DNA from 3 places in the Arthrobacter sp. NicSoilB11 genome. Region 1 is predicted to be linked to each of the others. Evidence: predicted binding sites of a transcription regulator. Region 1 holds the regulator's gene; each other region holds the start of a gene.
The links. Region 1 encodes LexA, which represses DNA repair genes until DNA is damaged. Its sites were predicted from a motif close to TCGAACANNTGTTCGA; they were not measured.

Region 1 (5,214 bases):
GTGACCGTGGGTTTGCCCTCAGGTGAAGGCAGCTTGCCTGATGCTGACGGGTCGATGATCGCGCCGTCTTTGAGGACCTGGCCGCTCACAGCGCCCCCTTGGTGGAGGGGATGCCTTCAACCCGGGGATCGGGTTCGACGGCGGCGCGGAGGGCGCGGGCGAAGGCTTTGAACTGTGCCTCGACGATGTGGTGCGGGTCCCGTCCGGCCAGCACGTTCATGTGCAGGCAGATGCCGGCGTGCAGTGTGATGGCTTCGAAGACGTGGCGGGTCAGGGAACCGGTGAAGTGGCCGCCGATCAGATGGTACTCCTGCCCGGCCGGCTCGCCCCCGTGCACCAGGTACGGGCGTCCGGACACGTCCACCACAGCGTTCGCAAGCGCTTCGTCCAGCGGAACGGTGGCCTCACCGAACCGGCGGATCCCCGCCTTGTTCCCGAGGGCGGTCCGCAGGACCTCGCCGAAGGTGATGGCCACGTCCTCAACAGTGTGGTGGACGTCGATGTGGGTGTCACCCGTGGCCTTGACCGTCATGTCGATCAGGGAGTGCTTGCACAGGGCCGTGAGCATGTGGTCGTAGAACGGCACGGAGGTATCGATGTCCGATACGCCGGTTCCATCGAGGTTGATCTCCACGAGCACGGAGGACTCGCTGGTGGCACGCTCCATGCGGGCGGTCCGGGCCGCAGCCGTATTCGATCCGGTGGGACTCATGGTGAAGGATCCTTTGTGGGAGAAGAAGTAGTTCAAGGCGCCCAGCGCCGCAGTATCAAGTCTAGGCGGGAAGCGCGGCCTGGCCCGCAAGGATGCGTTCCAGGGAGGTAAGGAAGGCTGTGGTTTCCGCCTCAGTGCCTGCGGTGACCCGAAGGTGGCCGGGGATGCCCACGTCGCGGATGAGCACTCCGGCGTCCAGCAGCTCCTGCCATACCTGGTGCGGATTTTCCAGGCCCCCGAAGAACACGTAGTTGGAGTCCGAGGCGGCAGGCTTGAGGCCCATCCTGGTCAGTTCGGCCACAATGCGGTCCCGCTGCGCCTTGATGTCCTGGACATCGGCCATCAGTGCCTCGCGGTGTTGGAGCGCGGCCAGTGCGGTTGCCTGGGTAATCGCGGACAGGTGGTACGGAAGGCGCACCAGCCGCAGGGCATCGGTGACCTCCGGGGCCGCGGCCATGTAGCCGAGGCGGGCGCCGGCGAGCGCGAAGGCCTTGCTCATGGTGCGGGAAACTATCAGCCGCTCCCGGCCGGGCAGCAGGGTCAGGGCGCTGGGCGTGCCGTCATGCGCGAACTCGTGGTAGGCCTCGTCGACGATCACCACGGTCTGGCTGTCCTCGCCGGCGTCATAGACAGCCTCCACAACGTCAAGCCCCAGGCCGGTCCCCGTGGGGTTGTTGGGCGAGCAGAGGAAGACGATGTTGGGCCGCAGCTCCTCGACCTGCCGGGCGGCGGATTCGGCGCTCAGGTCGTAGCCTTCCGAGCGCACTCCCGTGATGTATTGGGTGTCGGTTCCGCTGGCGAGCAGAGGGTACATGGAGTACGTGGGTGGAAAGCCCAGGGCGGTGCGGCCGGGGCCGCCGAAGGCCTGGAGGATCTGCTGCAGGACCTCGTTGGAGCCGTTGGCTGCCCAGAGGTTTGATTCGTCGAGCCCGTGCCCCAGGTATTCCGCGAGAGCTTTCCGCAGGTCGGTGAATTCCCTGTCCGGGTACCGGTTGAGGCCTGCAGCTGCTTCCGTGACCGCCGCGCTGATGGCGGCGCGCACGTCCGCCGGAACACCATGGGTGTTCTCATTGACGTTCAGCAAAATGGGAACGTCCAGTTGGGGTGCCCCGTAGGGGGTCAGCCCGCGAAGATTGCTGCGGAGGGGAAGTCGGTTCAGACGCTCTAGCTGGTCGTTCACCTGAACAGTTTAGTTGCCGCGGCAACTACCGGAAAATGTGACGGATTCTGTTCGCCACCGGCGTTGCTGTCCCGGTCATCTTTCTCAAAGGCCAACCCCAGGTGCCGCTCAGTGCGTGGGGACGAACAGCTGCTGCCCCGGCAGCACAGCGGCGGCCGGAAGGTTGTTGAGCTGGACGATGTCCGCCACCACGTCCCGGGCATCGCGGTCCGGAGCAACAGCGCCTGCGATGCTCCACAACGACTGGCCCGCCTGCACCGTCACGGTGACCGTCGGCGTCACGGCCAAATCCGCAGCTGAATCGGATGCCTTGGCCGGTGCGTTGAAAAGTCCGGACAGGGACAGCAGGAGTACCGCGAGGAGCACAAGCGGAACTCCGATCAGGACGATCCGCCCCCGGCGGGTCAGCCGCAGGGGCGCTGCTGACGGCGTCCGGCGCTGCGAGGGCTTCCGGGTCTGCAGGGAAACGCGGTGCGTAGGTGAAACCTGGTGAAGAGATAAAGCTGACATGAACTAAGCCCTCCTGGACCTGCCGTGCTGCCCGGGTGTCCGCCCGCTGCCGCCCTGCCGTTCACACCATGTCCGGAGCTTCTCCGGCCATGTTTTCGAACGGGGCAATCGCTGGCTAGAACACATGTTCGAACTTTGCTTGTTAAGTTTTAGCACCTATCAACGAACAATGTCGAGACTCGCTAGAACAAATGTTTGAAAAAGCAATGTGGCTGGCCTAGCTTTGAACCAAAGAACAACCACCACTGAAGTTGAACAGCAGGGTCTGACAATGACAGTGGGAGTCCTTCCGGCGGCGCTGTGGAACAGGCCGCAACGGAAGATCCGGCGGCAAGCGAAAGGCATTGGCGAATATGGCAGCAGCAGCCGCCGGGGGCAGGACCGCCCCGCAACCCAGGAAGACCGCCAAGGGCTTGACCCCCCGGCAGAAGAAGATCCTCGAGACCATCCAGCGCTCGGTCAATGACAACGGCTACCCGCCCTCCATGCGGGAGATCGGCGACACGGTTGGCCTGGCCAGCCTGTCCAGCGTGACCCACCAGCTCTCGCAGCTGGAGAAGCTGGGTTACCTGCGGCGCGACCCCAAACGGCCGCGGGCCATGGAGGTGCTGATGCCCCTCACGCTGGACAGCGGAAGCAATGCCGCCGGCGCCTCCCCCGCGCCGCAGGCCACGGGCGGCGGTGCCACGGTAACGGAGCTGCCCACCGCGCTGGATACGGCCATGGTTCCGCTGGTTGGCCGGATCGCTGCCGGCGGTCCCATCCTCGCTGAGCAGCTCGTGGAGGATGTCATGCCGCTCCCCCGCCAGCTGGTCGGCCAGGGCGAGCTCTTCATGCTTAGGGTGGCCGGCGACTCCATGGTGGATGCCGCCATCTGTGACGGTGACTGGGTGGTGGTGCGGCGCCAGGCGGACGCAGCCAACGGGGACATCGTTGCTGCCCTGCTGGATGACGAGGCAACCGTCAAGACATTCCGCCAGCGCGACGGCCACACCTGGCTGCTGCCCCAAAACACGCAGTACGAACCCATTCTGGGCGACCATGCCACCATCATGGGCAAGGTTGTCTCGGTCCTGCGTTCCCTCTGACCGCGTCTCCCGCGAAGGGACGGCCTGCCGGAAATTGCACGGCGGCTGCCCCCGCTGGCGTCGTTCGCCTGCCGGGCCCTACGTGGCCGCGTCCGCGCCCAGCCTGGCCAATGCCGCCAGCGCCTTGCTGCGGTCCGTGGTAGCCCAGAACGGCGGCAGGGCGCCGCGGAGGAATCCGGCGTAGCGCCCTGTTGCCAGCCGGGAATCCAGAACGGCCACCACTCCCTTGTCTCCCGTGGACCGGATCAGGCGGCCGGCACCCTGGGCCAGCCTGATGGCGGCATGCGTGGCCGAGACGGACATGAAGCCGTTTCCGCCGGCCTGGGCCACGGCACGCGAACGCGCGGTCATCAGCGGATCATCCGGCCTGGGGAACGGGATGCGGTCGATCACCACCAGGCGGCAGGAGCCTCCCGGAACGTCAACCCCCTGCCACAGGGACATAGTCCCGAAGAGGCAGGTGTCCGGTTCGTCGGCGAACTGCTTCACCAAAGCGGTCATGGTCGACTCGCCCTGGCAGAGGACAGTCACATCGAGCTTCGGCCGCAGGGCGTCGGCAGCCTCTTCGGCAGCCCGTCGGGATGAAAACAGGCAGAGGGCACCCCCGCCGGACGCTTTGATGAGCGCTTCCAGTTCCTCCAGCGCCTCCGGCGAAACGCCGCGGCCCGGCTTTGGCAGGTGGCCGGCCACGTAGAGGATGCCCTGTTTCGGGTAGTCGAAGGGCGAGCCGACATCCACACCCGTCCAGCTGGGTGCGCCGTCGCCGATAAGGCCCAGTCCCCCGGCCGCGGGTTCAAATGCCGAGCCAATGGCGAGGGTTGCGGACGTCAGCACGACGGTGTGCCCGGCGAAGAGTCCTTCCCGGAGCCTGCCTGCCACGGACAGCGGCGCGATGTTGACCAGCACCGGGGCATTGTCATCGGGCTGGGAATATCCCTGGCCGGGATCGAACGTGCCGGCCCGGGAAAACCACACGACCTCGCGGTTTTCACGGGCAGCAATAAGCCGCTCACACAATTCCAGGATGAGCATGAGGCGGGACCGGGCCAGCTGCCGGCCGCCGTCGGCCGTGGCGTTGCTGTCCCCCTTGGAATCGGACAACGCGGCCCGGCACGCCTCCCGCAACTGGTCCATGCAGTCCAGCTGTTCGTCGTTCAGCCCGTTGGGAAGCAGGCCGCTGGGCGCACCGGCGAGGGCCAGTTCAAGGTTTGCGGCTGCGGCGTTCAGCGCGTCCACCGTGATGGCGGTATGTTTGCGGGCGCCGGAAGCGGCAGCGTGGACCATGGCCACCGACAGCTGACCGGACACGGCTCCGGTGACCCGGTCCTGCAACTCGTGCGCTTCATCCACCACCACGACGTCGTACTCGGGCAGGACTGCAAGTCCTTCGAAGGCGCTGACGGCCAGCATGGCGTGATTCGTCACCACCACATCTGCCTCGGCTGCGTCCTGCCGGGCCAGCTCGCTGAAGCACTCGGCGGCCATGGGGCACTTTTGGGCCCCCAGGCACTCCATGGAAGTGACGGAGACCTGGCGCCAGGCACGGTCCGTCACACCAGGCAGGAGCTCATCCCGGTCGCCGGTGGCCGTCTTCTCCGCCCACTCGCGGAGCCGCACCACCTCCTTGCCAAGCTGGGACGAGGGTCCGCCCACGGAGGCGGCAAAGTGCGGGACGCTGGTGTCTTCGCCCAAGGAGAAAAGCTGACCCTCGGAAGGCTCCTCGG
Region 2 (5,214 bases), 1.8 Mb from region 1:
GGAACTGGAGCTGGGCCTGATGTCCGTTGCCGCTCCTGTGTACGACGGACCCAAGGTGGTGGCCGCGGTGAACGTCTCCCTGCAGGCCCAGTCCGTGGAGGCCAAACCGGACCGGGAAGCCTACCTGGCCTCGGTGGCGCAGGAGATCATGGCCACCGCGAAACTCATCTCCGCGGACCTGACCGCCCGCGGTTAGCAATACCACCCCAGCCGTGCGTCCACTCCTGGCCTGAGTGCGCCGGGACTGTTCCTGCGCACTCAACCAGGGCCTCGCCGCGCCGCCAGGTTAAGCAAGAGGACGACGGCGGGTGCTTCCCGCCGTCGTCCTCTTCTGTTCGTTATGGGGCTGTGAATGCCCCTACCGGACGGGGTTGCCCAGCTCCCGCAGCGGCGTCTTGGCGGTCTCGCGCGCCCACCAGGCGCCGGCCACGGCGAGGATCGACGAGCCCGCCACGATCCAGGCTGCCGGTCCCCAGTTCGCCTTGTCGGCGCCCACCAGGGCGGTGCCGAGCAGCGGGGTGAAACCGGCGCACAGGATGCCGATCTGGAGCCCGATGGCCATGCCGGAGTAGCGGACCTTGACGTTGAAGAGCTCGGAGAACCAGGCCGGGTAGATCGCGTTGGACATGGCATAGGTGCCGGCGGTGATCAGCGTGCTGGTCAGGAAGATCATGGGGATGTTGCCGGTGGCGATCACCGAGAAATACACGAAGATCATGATGCCGGAGCCCAGGACGCCGATGATGAAGATGGGCCGGCGGCCGAACGTGTCCGACAGGCGCGCGGTCAGGGGCTGGGTGAAGACGGCAAGGATGTTGCCCACGATGCTGACCCACAGCATGGTGGAAGCGGGAACGCCGACGGACACGGCGTAGGCCAGGCCGAATGACTGCATGAACGTGTTGGTGACCGTTTCGAAGGACATGAGCGCCACCTGGAAGAACTGCGCCGGGTGGGTCTGGAACATCTTGGCGAACGGAAGCTTCACCAGTTCACCGTGCTCCTGCTTTTCCTCGAAGACCTCAGGTTCGGCCAGTGACCGGCGGACCAGGTAGGCGACGATGAGCACGATCAGGGAGAGCCAGAACGGGATCCGCCAGCCCCAGGCGAGGCGGTCGGCCTCGCTCATGGCAGCCACGGGCAGGAAGGCCAGGGATGCCATGACGATGCCCGCGGAAATGCCGCTCATGGCAAAGCTGGCGAAGAAGCCGCGCCGGCCCTCGGGAGCCTCTTCCGTGGAGAGGGCGGAGGCGCCGGCCGTCTCGGCGCCGGCGGAGAGGCCCTGCATCAGGCGGAGCAGGACCAGCAGCGCGGGTGCCCAGTAGCCGGCGGTGTTGAAGTCCGGCAGGGCGCCGATGAGGAACGTTGCGCTGCCCATGAGCACCAGGGTGAGCACGAGCGTATTCTTCCGGCCGATCTTGTCACCAAGGTGGCCGAACACCACGGCGCCGAAGGGCCGGGCCACGTATGCCACGCCGAACGTGGCGAAGGAGGCCAGCAAGGCAACCGTGGGGTCGCCCGCCGGGAAGAAGATCTTCGAGAAGACGAGGGAAGCGGCAGTGGCGTAGATGAAGAAGTCGTAGTACTCCAGGGCGCCGCCGAGGAATGCGGCCAGCGCTGCCTTCTTGGCGCGCTTTAGCCGGCGTTGTGCCTCAGGCGTCGGCTTGGCCTGGGCTCCTGCTGCGATGTCGGTCATGTCCGGGTTTTCCTTCCACGCTGAAGGCGGGGGATCTGTTCTATTTGTACGCATTGCGAACATGTGTGCGTAATGCGCCTACAAAGAGGATACTAGTCGGTGACGCCAATCACAACGCCGACGGAAAGGTGCTTCACGATGGAACCCTCCCGCTTAGTCCTGATCGGATCAGCAGCTTCCAAGGCCATGTCCCCGCGCCTCTGGAATCCTGTTTTCCAGGAACTCGGCCTTGAATGGACCTACGATGCCTGGGATGTGCCGGCCGGCGGCGACCTCGACGAGGTCCGCAGGCGGCTTCTGGCGCCCGGCATCGTGGCGGCCAACGTGACCATGCCGCACAAGCACTGGGCGGCGGAAACAGCGGACGAGGCAACAGACCCAGTCCTGTTGAGCGGTGCCTGCAACCTCCTGGTTCGAAAGGGCACACGGCTGGTGGGGCACAACACCGATATATCCGCCCTGACCGCGCTGCTGGGCGGCCAGTACCAACGGCACGCCCTCCTCCTGGGCGCCGGTGGAGCGGCAAGGGCCGCGATGATCGCCCTGGAGGGGCATCTGGGGACCGTTTCCATCACTGACCGCGACCCGCACGCCGCGGCGGAATTGCTGGATCTTGCCCGGGAACGCGGCATGGACGCCCGGACGGTCTCCTGGCAGCAGGGGCAGGAGCTGTCCGCCGATGCCTCCCTGATCGTGAATGCCACTCCCATCGGCAAAAGCATGTCCGACGGTCCGGCATGGGGCGACGGCCCACTCGCCCCTGACGCCGTCGTCTATGACTTCGTGTATGCCCGCCACACCACTGCAAGCGTGGCCCGGGCGCGTGGCATGGGAGTCCGGTGCATCGATGGCTGGGAGCACCTGCGGGAACAGGCGGTGGCCATGGTGCCGCTCCTGGGGCTCGACGGGCAGTCCGGGAGGCTGCTCAAGGAAACGCTGGAACGCATCCGGGCAGCCTCCTGACCGGCGGGCCGCACCCCGCACTCCAGTGCCCACCGGCCCGATATGATCGGACAGGCGCTGAAGCCCGGCGGACCCTGTGCCGGGGCGCCGACCGTCGGGAGAGGAACCGCAACGTTCATGGAGGAGCAGCCAGCCTACTTTGTGAAGTCGGTTGAGAAGGCCTTCGACGTGCTGCTCGCCTTTTCCGCCGACCAGCCACGGCTCACTGTTTCCCAGGTTGCTGCCCGGACCGACATGACCCGCGCCTCCGCGCGCCGGTTCCTCCTGACCCTGGCAGATCTTGGCTACCTCCGCGCCGAGGGCCAGGCCTTTGAACTGACCGCCCGTTCCCTGGACATCGGTCGGGCCTACCTGGCCGGCCTTACGCTTCCCGGGGTGGCCCAGCCGCACCTCAAGGAACTGGCGGAGGACCTGAACGAGACCACGGCCTTGTGCATCCTCGACGGCGGCGACGTGGTTTACGTTGCCTGCGTGCCGTCGCCGCGGCTGTTGAGCGTCTCCATTACCGTGGGGACCCGGTTTCCGGCCTGGGCGACCTCAATGGGCCGGGTGCTCCTCGCCGGAATGCCCCCGGCGCAGCTCGAGGAGTATCTCCGCACGGTCCAGCTGCACCGCTACACCGACCGCTCCATCAGCAGCATTGACGACCTGCGTTCCGAAGTGGAGCTGGCGCGTAAAAGGGGCTGGTCCATGGTTTCCCAGGAGCTCGAGGAAGGCCTGCGCGGCGTGGCCGTGCCGGTGCGGCGGGGGAACGAGGTGGTGGCTGCGGCGAATGTTTCACTGCAGACGCACCGGGCGGCCGCCCAGGACATTGAAGCGTCAGTCCTTCCCCCGTTGATGGAGACCGCGCGGCGGATCGCACTCGATTACGGCGGCCCTGGCCCAACCACCCGCGGCTGACCCTCCCTCCCGCGGTGGACCGCGCTCAAGGCCGCTTGCCATGTAACTGTTTCCACACAAGCACAGCGCACCACTCCCGCCGCAGCTGAACGGGCCATAGACTCTAGCCAACTGCGTGCAGCAGAGCCGCTGCATCGCTTGTCAGGAGGAGGGGTCGGCGGGTGAAACTGGGCATACCGCGGGAACGCCGGGAGGGCGAGCGTCGTGTGGCCGCCACGCCGGATACCGTCAGGCAGCTGGCCGGGATGGGGCTGGAGGTCCTGGTGGAGACCGGCGCGGGGGACGGCGCCGGGCACGCTGACCAGGCATACCAAAACGCCGGCGCCGCCGTCGTCCCGGAACTCAACACCACGGCCCTCGACATCCTGGCGCATGTCCGCCCCCTTGACCCGCACACCGCCGCGTCCCTGAAAAGGCGAGCCGTCACCGTGGGGCTCGCGTCGCCGTCGTCCGAGCTGCCGGCAGTGCAGGCGCTCGCGGACAACGGGGTGACCTCCTTCGCCCTTGAACTGGTGCCCCGCATTTCCCGTGCCCAGTCCATGGACGCCCTCAGCTCGCAGGCGCTGGTGGCCGGCTACCGCTGCGTGCTGGAGGCTGCCATCCGGCTGCCCCGCTTCTTCCCGCTCTACATGACGGCCGCGGGAACCATTCCGCCCGCCAGGGTCCTGGTCCTCGGAGCCGGGGTGGCGGGGCTGCAGGCCATCGGCACGGCCAAGCGCCTGGGCGCCCGGGTTTTCGCCAACGACATCCGTCCGGCTTCCGCGGACGAGGTTGCCTCCATGGGCGGCACCTTCATCCGGCTGGACCTGGAGACGGCGGAGGCGGCCGGCGGCTACGCCCGGCAGCTGAGCTCCGATGCCGGCACACGGCAGCGGCAGCTGCTGGCGCCGCACGTGGCTCAGTCGGACGTGCTGATTACGACGGCGGCAGTCCCCGGGCGCCCCGCACCCCTCCTGGTGACGCGCGGGATGGTGCAGGGCATGCGGCCCGGGTCGGTGGTGGTTGATCTCGCCGCGGAGTCCGGCGGCAACGTGGAGGGTTCGGTACCGGGCCAGGACATCCCCATCCCCACCGCCGATGGAATGGGGCACGTCACCCTGGTGGGCCTGAAGGACCCGGCCTCGGCGATGGCGTCGGACGCCTCCCGTCTTTACGCCAAGAACGTGGCCAACCTGCTGGCCCTGCTGGTGCGCCCGGATGACGCCGGTGCCGGCGGGCTCACCCTGGATTTCGACGACGAAGTGGTGGCCGGTGCCTGCCTCACCCACGACGGCGTGGTGCGGCACCAGCCCACGGCGGAGCTGCTGGCCGCCCGCGCACGTGCCGCCGCAGAGCCGGCCACGGCCGCGGCCCGGCAGGAAGGAACGCTCTGATGGACGGAACAGCCCTGCTGACCATTACGGTACTGGCGGTGTTCGTCGGCTTCGAAGTGGTGTCCAAGGTCTCCAGCACCCTGCACACGCCGCTGATGTCCGGTGCCAACGCCATCCACGGCATCATCCTTGTCGGTGCCATCATTGTGGCCGGCCAGGCAGCAGACCCATGGGTCCTGGCGGTGGCGCTGCTCGCCGTTGTCCTTGCCACCGCCAACCTGGTGGGCGGGTTCGTGGTGACGGACCGGATGCTGCACATGTTCCATGCCAGGAAGGACGCAG
Region 3 (5,214 bases), 700 kb from region 1:
GGTTTTCGCTGCCCTGCTGGTGGCCGGCGCCATCGTCCGCGCCGACGACCTGGCGGCCGGGAACGCGCTGATGGCCGCGTCGTCCCTTCCGCTGCTGCACGCCCTGTGGGCCGGGCGCCGGGTTCGTTAAGGCGGTTGCCGCCGTCGGGCGTAACCTAGGGATGGCCTGCCCGCACCCGACCCAGGAGTTTCGCAACAATGCACCACACCGGTACTGGACTCCGCACGCTTACCGTGGTGCGGCAGGACGTGTCCCTCGGCGCGGGCCGTGACCTCGAATTCGGCCTGGAGCTGCTGGCCAGGGCCAGGAGCGGCGGCATCGGCCCCACCCTGCGGCTGTACCGGCCGGCTCCCACTGTGGCGTTCGGGCAGCGGGACACCCGCCTGCCCGGCTTTGACGCCGCCGCCCGGGCCTGCCGGGACAACGGCTTCGAACCCCTGGTCCGGCGGGCGGGGGGACGCGCGGCCGCCTACCACCGTGGCACCCTTGTGGTGGACCATATCGAACCGGACGCGGACGCCGTCGCCGGTTCCAAAACCAGGTTCGGTTACTTCGGTGAGCTCTTTGCGCAGGCGCTGCGGGGCGTTGGGGTGCAGGCGGCGGTGGGGGAAATCCCAGGCGAGTACTGTCCCGGTGAATTCAGCGTGCATGGAACGGATCCAGCGGACAACTCCCGGCGGGTGAAACTGGTGGGTACCGCGCAGCGTGTGGTCTCGGGTGGCTGGCTCTTCAGCTCCGTCATCGTGGTGGAGGATTCCGCCCCGATCCGCAAGGTCCTCACCGACAGCTATGCCGCGCTCGGCCTGGACTGGGACCCGGCAACCGCCGGTGCCGCCAACGACCTGGTGCCCGGCCTTGACGTGGCAGCCGTTGAGCGGTCCCTGCTGGAAACATATGCGGGCCATGCCACCCTGGAAACTGCTTCCTTCAGCAGCCTGGGGGCATGACCCGCACTAAAGTTGCGGCGATGCCGCGCCTTGGGCCGGTCAGGCAGCCAGCCGGCTCTTGACCTCGGCAGCAGACGGGTTGGTGGCTGCGGAGCCGTCCGGGAAAAGCACGGTGGGAACCGTACGGTTGCCCCCGTTCAGCTGCTCCACGAGTTCGGCAGTGCCGTCCACCTCTTCGATGTTGACTTCCGTGTAGCCGATGCCCTGCGCGTCCAGCTGCTTCTTGAGCCGGTTGCAGTAGCCGCACCAGGTGGTGGAGAACATCGTGATGGTGCCGGATTCGGGAGTGAAGTCCACAGGGATCTCCTATACGTCGCTTGAAAGGTTTCCTTACCGTCAACCGTAGCGTGGCTGCCGGTATTCCCCGGTGCCTGACGCCTGGAACGGCGCCGGATGACAGTTTGTGGCGGGCGGTGGCAAGCTGGTGCCATGTGTGGACGCTACGTAATGGCACGTGCCGTGGGGGACCTGCTGGCTGAGTTCGATGCCGAGCTGGAGAGCGAGGTGAGCATCCCGCCGTCGTGGAACGTGGCACCCACCGATGCCGTCCCCATCGTGCTGGAGCGCCTGGTGGATGACAGTGCCGCGCCCCGGCAGGTGCGCCAGCTGCACGTGGCACGCTGGGGCCTGGTCCCGTCCTGGGCCAAGGACCCCGGAATCGGTTCCCGCATGATCAACGCCCGGAGCGAATCGGTGCTGGAGAAGCCGGCGTTCCGGAAGGCAGTCCAGTCCCGCCGCTGCGCGGTCCCGGCCGATGGCTACTACGAATGGAAGCAGGGACCTGGGAAGTCGAAGCAGCCCTACTACGTGCACCCGGGCACGGACCACGGGCTGGTCTTCGCCGGCCTCTACGAGTGGTGGAAGGACCCCTCCGTTCCCGAAGGGGATCCGGGCCGCTGGCTGCTCTCAACGTCCATCCTCACGGCAGACACGCCTCCGCCGGGGTCTGAATCCACCATCTTCGGGAAGCTGACGGAGCTGCACGACCGCGTCCCCCTGCCCATGGACAGGGACACCATGGAGGCATGGCTGGATCCGCAGGCGGATGACGCCGCCGGACTCGTGGACCTGGTGCGGTCCGGCGTCAAGAATGCCGCGGCCGACTGGCGGGTGGAGTCGGTGGGCAAGGAAGTGGGCAATGTCCGCAATAACGGCCCCGAACTGATCCGCCCGGTCGAAGCCCTGTTCTAGCTGCCCTGTTCTAGCGCCCTGTTTTCCCAGCCCTGTTTTTCAGCCCAGCTCCAGCAGCCGCACCCCATGGTGAGGCCGGGGATCAGACGGTGACCCTGCCGGCGTCGTCCACTCCCCACGTGGGGTTGTACGCCACTTCCCAGCGGAACCCGTCGGGGTCGGCGAAATACCCCGTGTAGCCGCCCCACGGCTGGGTGACCGGCTCGGCAATGATGTCAGCGCCGGCCTTCGCGGCCTCTTCCATGACCCTGTCCACGTCCCCGGGACCGGCGACGTTGTGGCTGAGGGTGATGCAGGGGATGCCGGCGGGAGGGCTGGTGCCCGCTTCGGCCTGCATCTGGCGGACGTCCCACAGGGACAGCACCAGGCCGTGGTTCACCTGGATGAACAGCACTTCCCCGGCAACCTCACGGTGGACCGGCCAGCCAAGGCCATCAACGTAGAAGTCGCGGGATGCCTGAACATTGCGGACTCCGAGGGAGATAAAGTCGACTCTTGGCTCCATGCTTCGATACTGTCAGATGATGGCGACAATTCAAGGAAACGATAGGGATGCCCGGGCCGACAAGGAACAGCTCGCTGCCGTTCGGGTTGCCGTTGATGAGGTGGATGAACAGATTGTCACCCTCATTGCCCGCCGCGAACGGCTGATCAGGATCGCCGGGACCCTCAAGGGTGATGACGCAGAGGTGCGTGCCCCGGGACGGGTGGAGCGGATCATCGAGCACGTCCGGTCCGCCGCAGAGAAAAAGGACATCGATCCGGACATCGTCGAAGCAACCTACCGGGCGATGATCTCCGCGTTTATTGAACTTGAACTGCGGATCCACAAAGAAAACAGCTGACCTGTTCCGGGGGCTGGCGGAGGAGCCCTAAAGGGCTTCCTCCACCGGCACCCCGTGCTGGAACTCCCGGCCGTCCGCCTCACTGAAGGCTGACAGGACATGGCCCTGCCCCAGCCCGGTCAAGGCCGTCGCGGGAAAGCTCCCGGTAATGCTGTTGTCCGAGTGGGACACTCCCGACAGGTCGTAGTCTTCCTCGATTCCCTGGTCCCGGTTGAACGAGTAGCAGGCGATTGCCTCCCCGTTCATGAACTCAATGCACAGCCGTCGTTGCATGGAATAATCCGGCGAGGCTCCCATCAGGCCCACCACATAGGCCCCGGAGTCCGGAATGGTGCCGTCGATGTCGAACCGTGCAACCAGGGTGGAGTCCTGGGTCTTGATGCTTGCCTGCTTCAGGAGTGCGTCATCGGTACTCATGCCATCATCCTGCTCCCTGCCGCACGCTCCGTCCACCCCCGCCTATGTTTTGCTGCCTCCCCGGCGTAGACTGGATTCGTTCGAATACATATTCGAATAAGGGTCAAAATCTGCAGCTGCAGGGAGGCGCACGTGGGCATGTTCAGCGAGTCCGTTGACGTGGTGTGCTCCGCTTCCGGGCAGCCGGAATCCCTGACGTGGGCAGGAACGTCATACATCGTCTGTGCCGAACCTGTCCGCTGGTATGAACGCCGGCAATGGTGGGCAGAGGATACCCGGGCTCCGCTGGGAAGCGGACCGGGCGTGGTGGACCACGAAATCTGGCGGGTCCAGGTACTGCCTGCCAAAGTGGCGTCCCGCCCGATGGGGCCAGGAGAACCTGCCGTTGCCGAACCCCTCACCCTTGACCTGACCCGCCATATCCGCAGTGGCCGTTGGCGGCTGCTGCGGATCCATGACGGCCTTCGCCCCAAAACCGCATGAATCCCCACCTCCCATCACCATGAGCTTTACCCACCTCCACGTTTCCACGGCATTTAGTGCCCACTACGGTGTCTCCTGGCCTGAAGAGCTGGCAATGGCGGCCGCAGCCGACGGCGCAACGGCCCTTGCCTGCACCGACCGGGACGGGCTGTACGGCACCATCAAGCACCTCAAGGCCTGCATGGCGGCGGGCATCGACCCCATAGTGGGGGTGGACCTTGCAGTATTTGACGACGACGGCGATCACCGCACACAGGTATCCGGCAGGGTGGTGGTGCTGGCCCGCGGCCACAACAACGGTGCCGGGTACCGTGCGCTGTGCCGGCTGGTTTCCGATGCCCACGCCAGGACCTCGGGGAAAGCCGGGGGAGCGGTGCCCGCCGCGGTCACCCGTGCCGAACTCGCCTCCCGCACCCTTGACCCCCAGACCCTCAAGCCGGTGCTGACCGTCCTGATTGGACCGGATTCCGACGTCGGACGGGCCATGGGTGGCCGGCGCTACCTGCGTCCACGGACCCTGTTCAAGCAATGGCTGGATGCCATGCCCGCTGGAACGGTCGTGGCGGAAATTGTCTCCCAGCTCAGCGCTCCGGGGACTCCCTTCAGCACCGCACATGCAGTCCGCATGCTCAGGCTCGCAGAGGAACACCACGTACCCGCCATCCTCACCAACGCCGTCAGGTACTGTGCCGCAGACGGCGCACCAACCGCTGACGTCCTGGATTCTGCCCGGACCCTGAAGTCCCTTCCGGAACTTGCAGGTGAACCGCTCCTGCAGCCCACCGGGCAGGGCTGGCTGAAAACCTCCGAACAAATGCTGGGACTGGGAAAGGAAATCATTTCCGCTGCCGGTTACGGTGCAGCAGACCTCAAACAGCTGATGGCGCAAACAGAGGCGCTCGCCGACCTCTGCCGGATCGACCCCAGCACCGATATGGGGTGGAAGCAGCCAGTGGTTCCGGAAGCATCGGTTATTGGGATCAGCCAGGATCCGCACGCCGAACTGATCCGGCGCTGCCATGCGGGAATCGGCAGGCGTTTCCCGGGGATCTCAGGAAAACCCGAACAGGAGATGCTGTCCCGGCTGGAGCATGAGCTTGGCATCATCCGGAACCTGGGTTTCTCCGCCTATTTCCTGACGGTGGCGGAGGTATCCCGCATGATCCAGGACATGGGGGTCCGGGCGGCCGCCAGGGGCTCAGGAGCCTCAAGCCTGGTCAACTACCTGATCGAGGTCAGCCATGTGAATCCCCTCCAGCATGACCTGATCTTTGAACGTTTCCTTTCCAACGACCGGGCCACCCTCCCTGACATTGACATCGATGTGGAA

Region 2: LDO14_RS20065 (shikimate dehydrogenase) is a predicted target of LexA. The motif match lies at 1,752-1,767, and genes of this name have one in related genera.
Region 3: LDO14_RS10790 (DUF6504 family protein) is a predicted target of LexA. The motif match lies at 3,482-3,497, and genes of this name have one in related genera.

What each region holds. Positions count from the first base shown of each region.
Region 1 is NZ_AP024657.1:1,654,600-1,659,813, reverse strand. Features, by position in the region: gene hisH (imidazole glycerol phosphate synthase subunit HisH) at 1-89, opposite strand, end outside; gene hisB (imidazoleglycerol-phosphate dehydratase HisB) at 86-712, opposite strand; gene LDO14_RS07730 (histidinol-phosphate transaminase) at 774-1,892, opposite strand; gene LDO14_RS07725 (LysM peptidoglycan-binding domain-containing protein) at 2,001-2,402, opposite strand; gene lexA (transcriptional repressor LexA) at 2,756-3,490, shown strand; gene LDO14_RS07715 (ATP-dependent DNA helicase) at 3,569-5,214, opposite strand, start outside.
Region 2 is NZ_AP024657.1:4,310,329-4,315,542, reverse strand. Features, by position in the region: gene LDO14_RS20075 (IclR family transcriptional regulator C-terminal domain-containing protein) at 1-196, shown strand, start outside; gene LDO14_RS20070 (MFS transporter) at 359-1,696, opposite strand; gene LDO14_RS20065 (shikimate dehydrogenase) at 1,835-2,659, shown strand; gene LDO14_RS20060 (IclR family transcriptional regulator C-terminal domain-containing protein) at 2,777-3,559, shown strand; gene LDO14_RS20055 (Re/Si-specific NAD(P)(+) transhydrogenase subunit alpha) at 3,721-4,932, shown strand; gene LDO14_RS20050 (NAD(P) transhydrogenase subunit alpha) at 4,932-5,214, shown strand, end outside.
Region 3 is NZ_AP024657.1:2,349,634-2,354,847, reverse strand. Features, by position in the region: gene LDO14_RS10825 (AarF/UbiB family protein) at 1-130, shown strand, start outside; gene LDO14_RS10820 (lipoate--protein ligase family protein) at 199-948, shown strand; gene LDO14_RS10815 (mycoredoxin) at 988-1,245, opposite strand; gene LDO14_RS10810 (SOS response-associated peptidase) at 1,396-2,139, shown strand; gene LDO14_RS10805 (VOC family protein) at 2,222-2,644, opposite strand; gene LDO14_RS10800 (chorismate mutase) at 2,661-2,984, shown strand; gene LDO14_RS10795 (hypothetical protein) at 3,012-3,401, opposite strand; gene LDO14_RS10790 (DUF6504 family protein) at 3,534-3,884, shown strand; gene dnaE (DNA polymerase III subunit alpha) at 3,904-5,214, shown strand, end outside.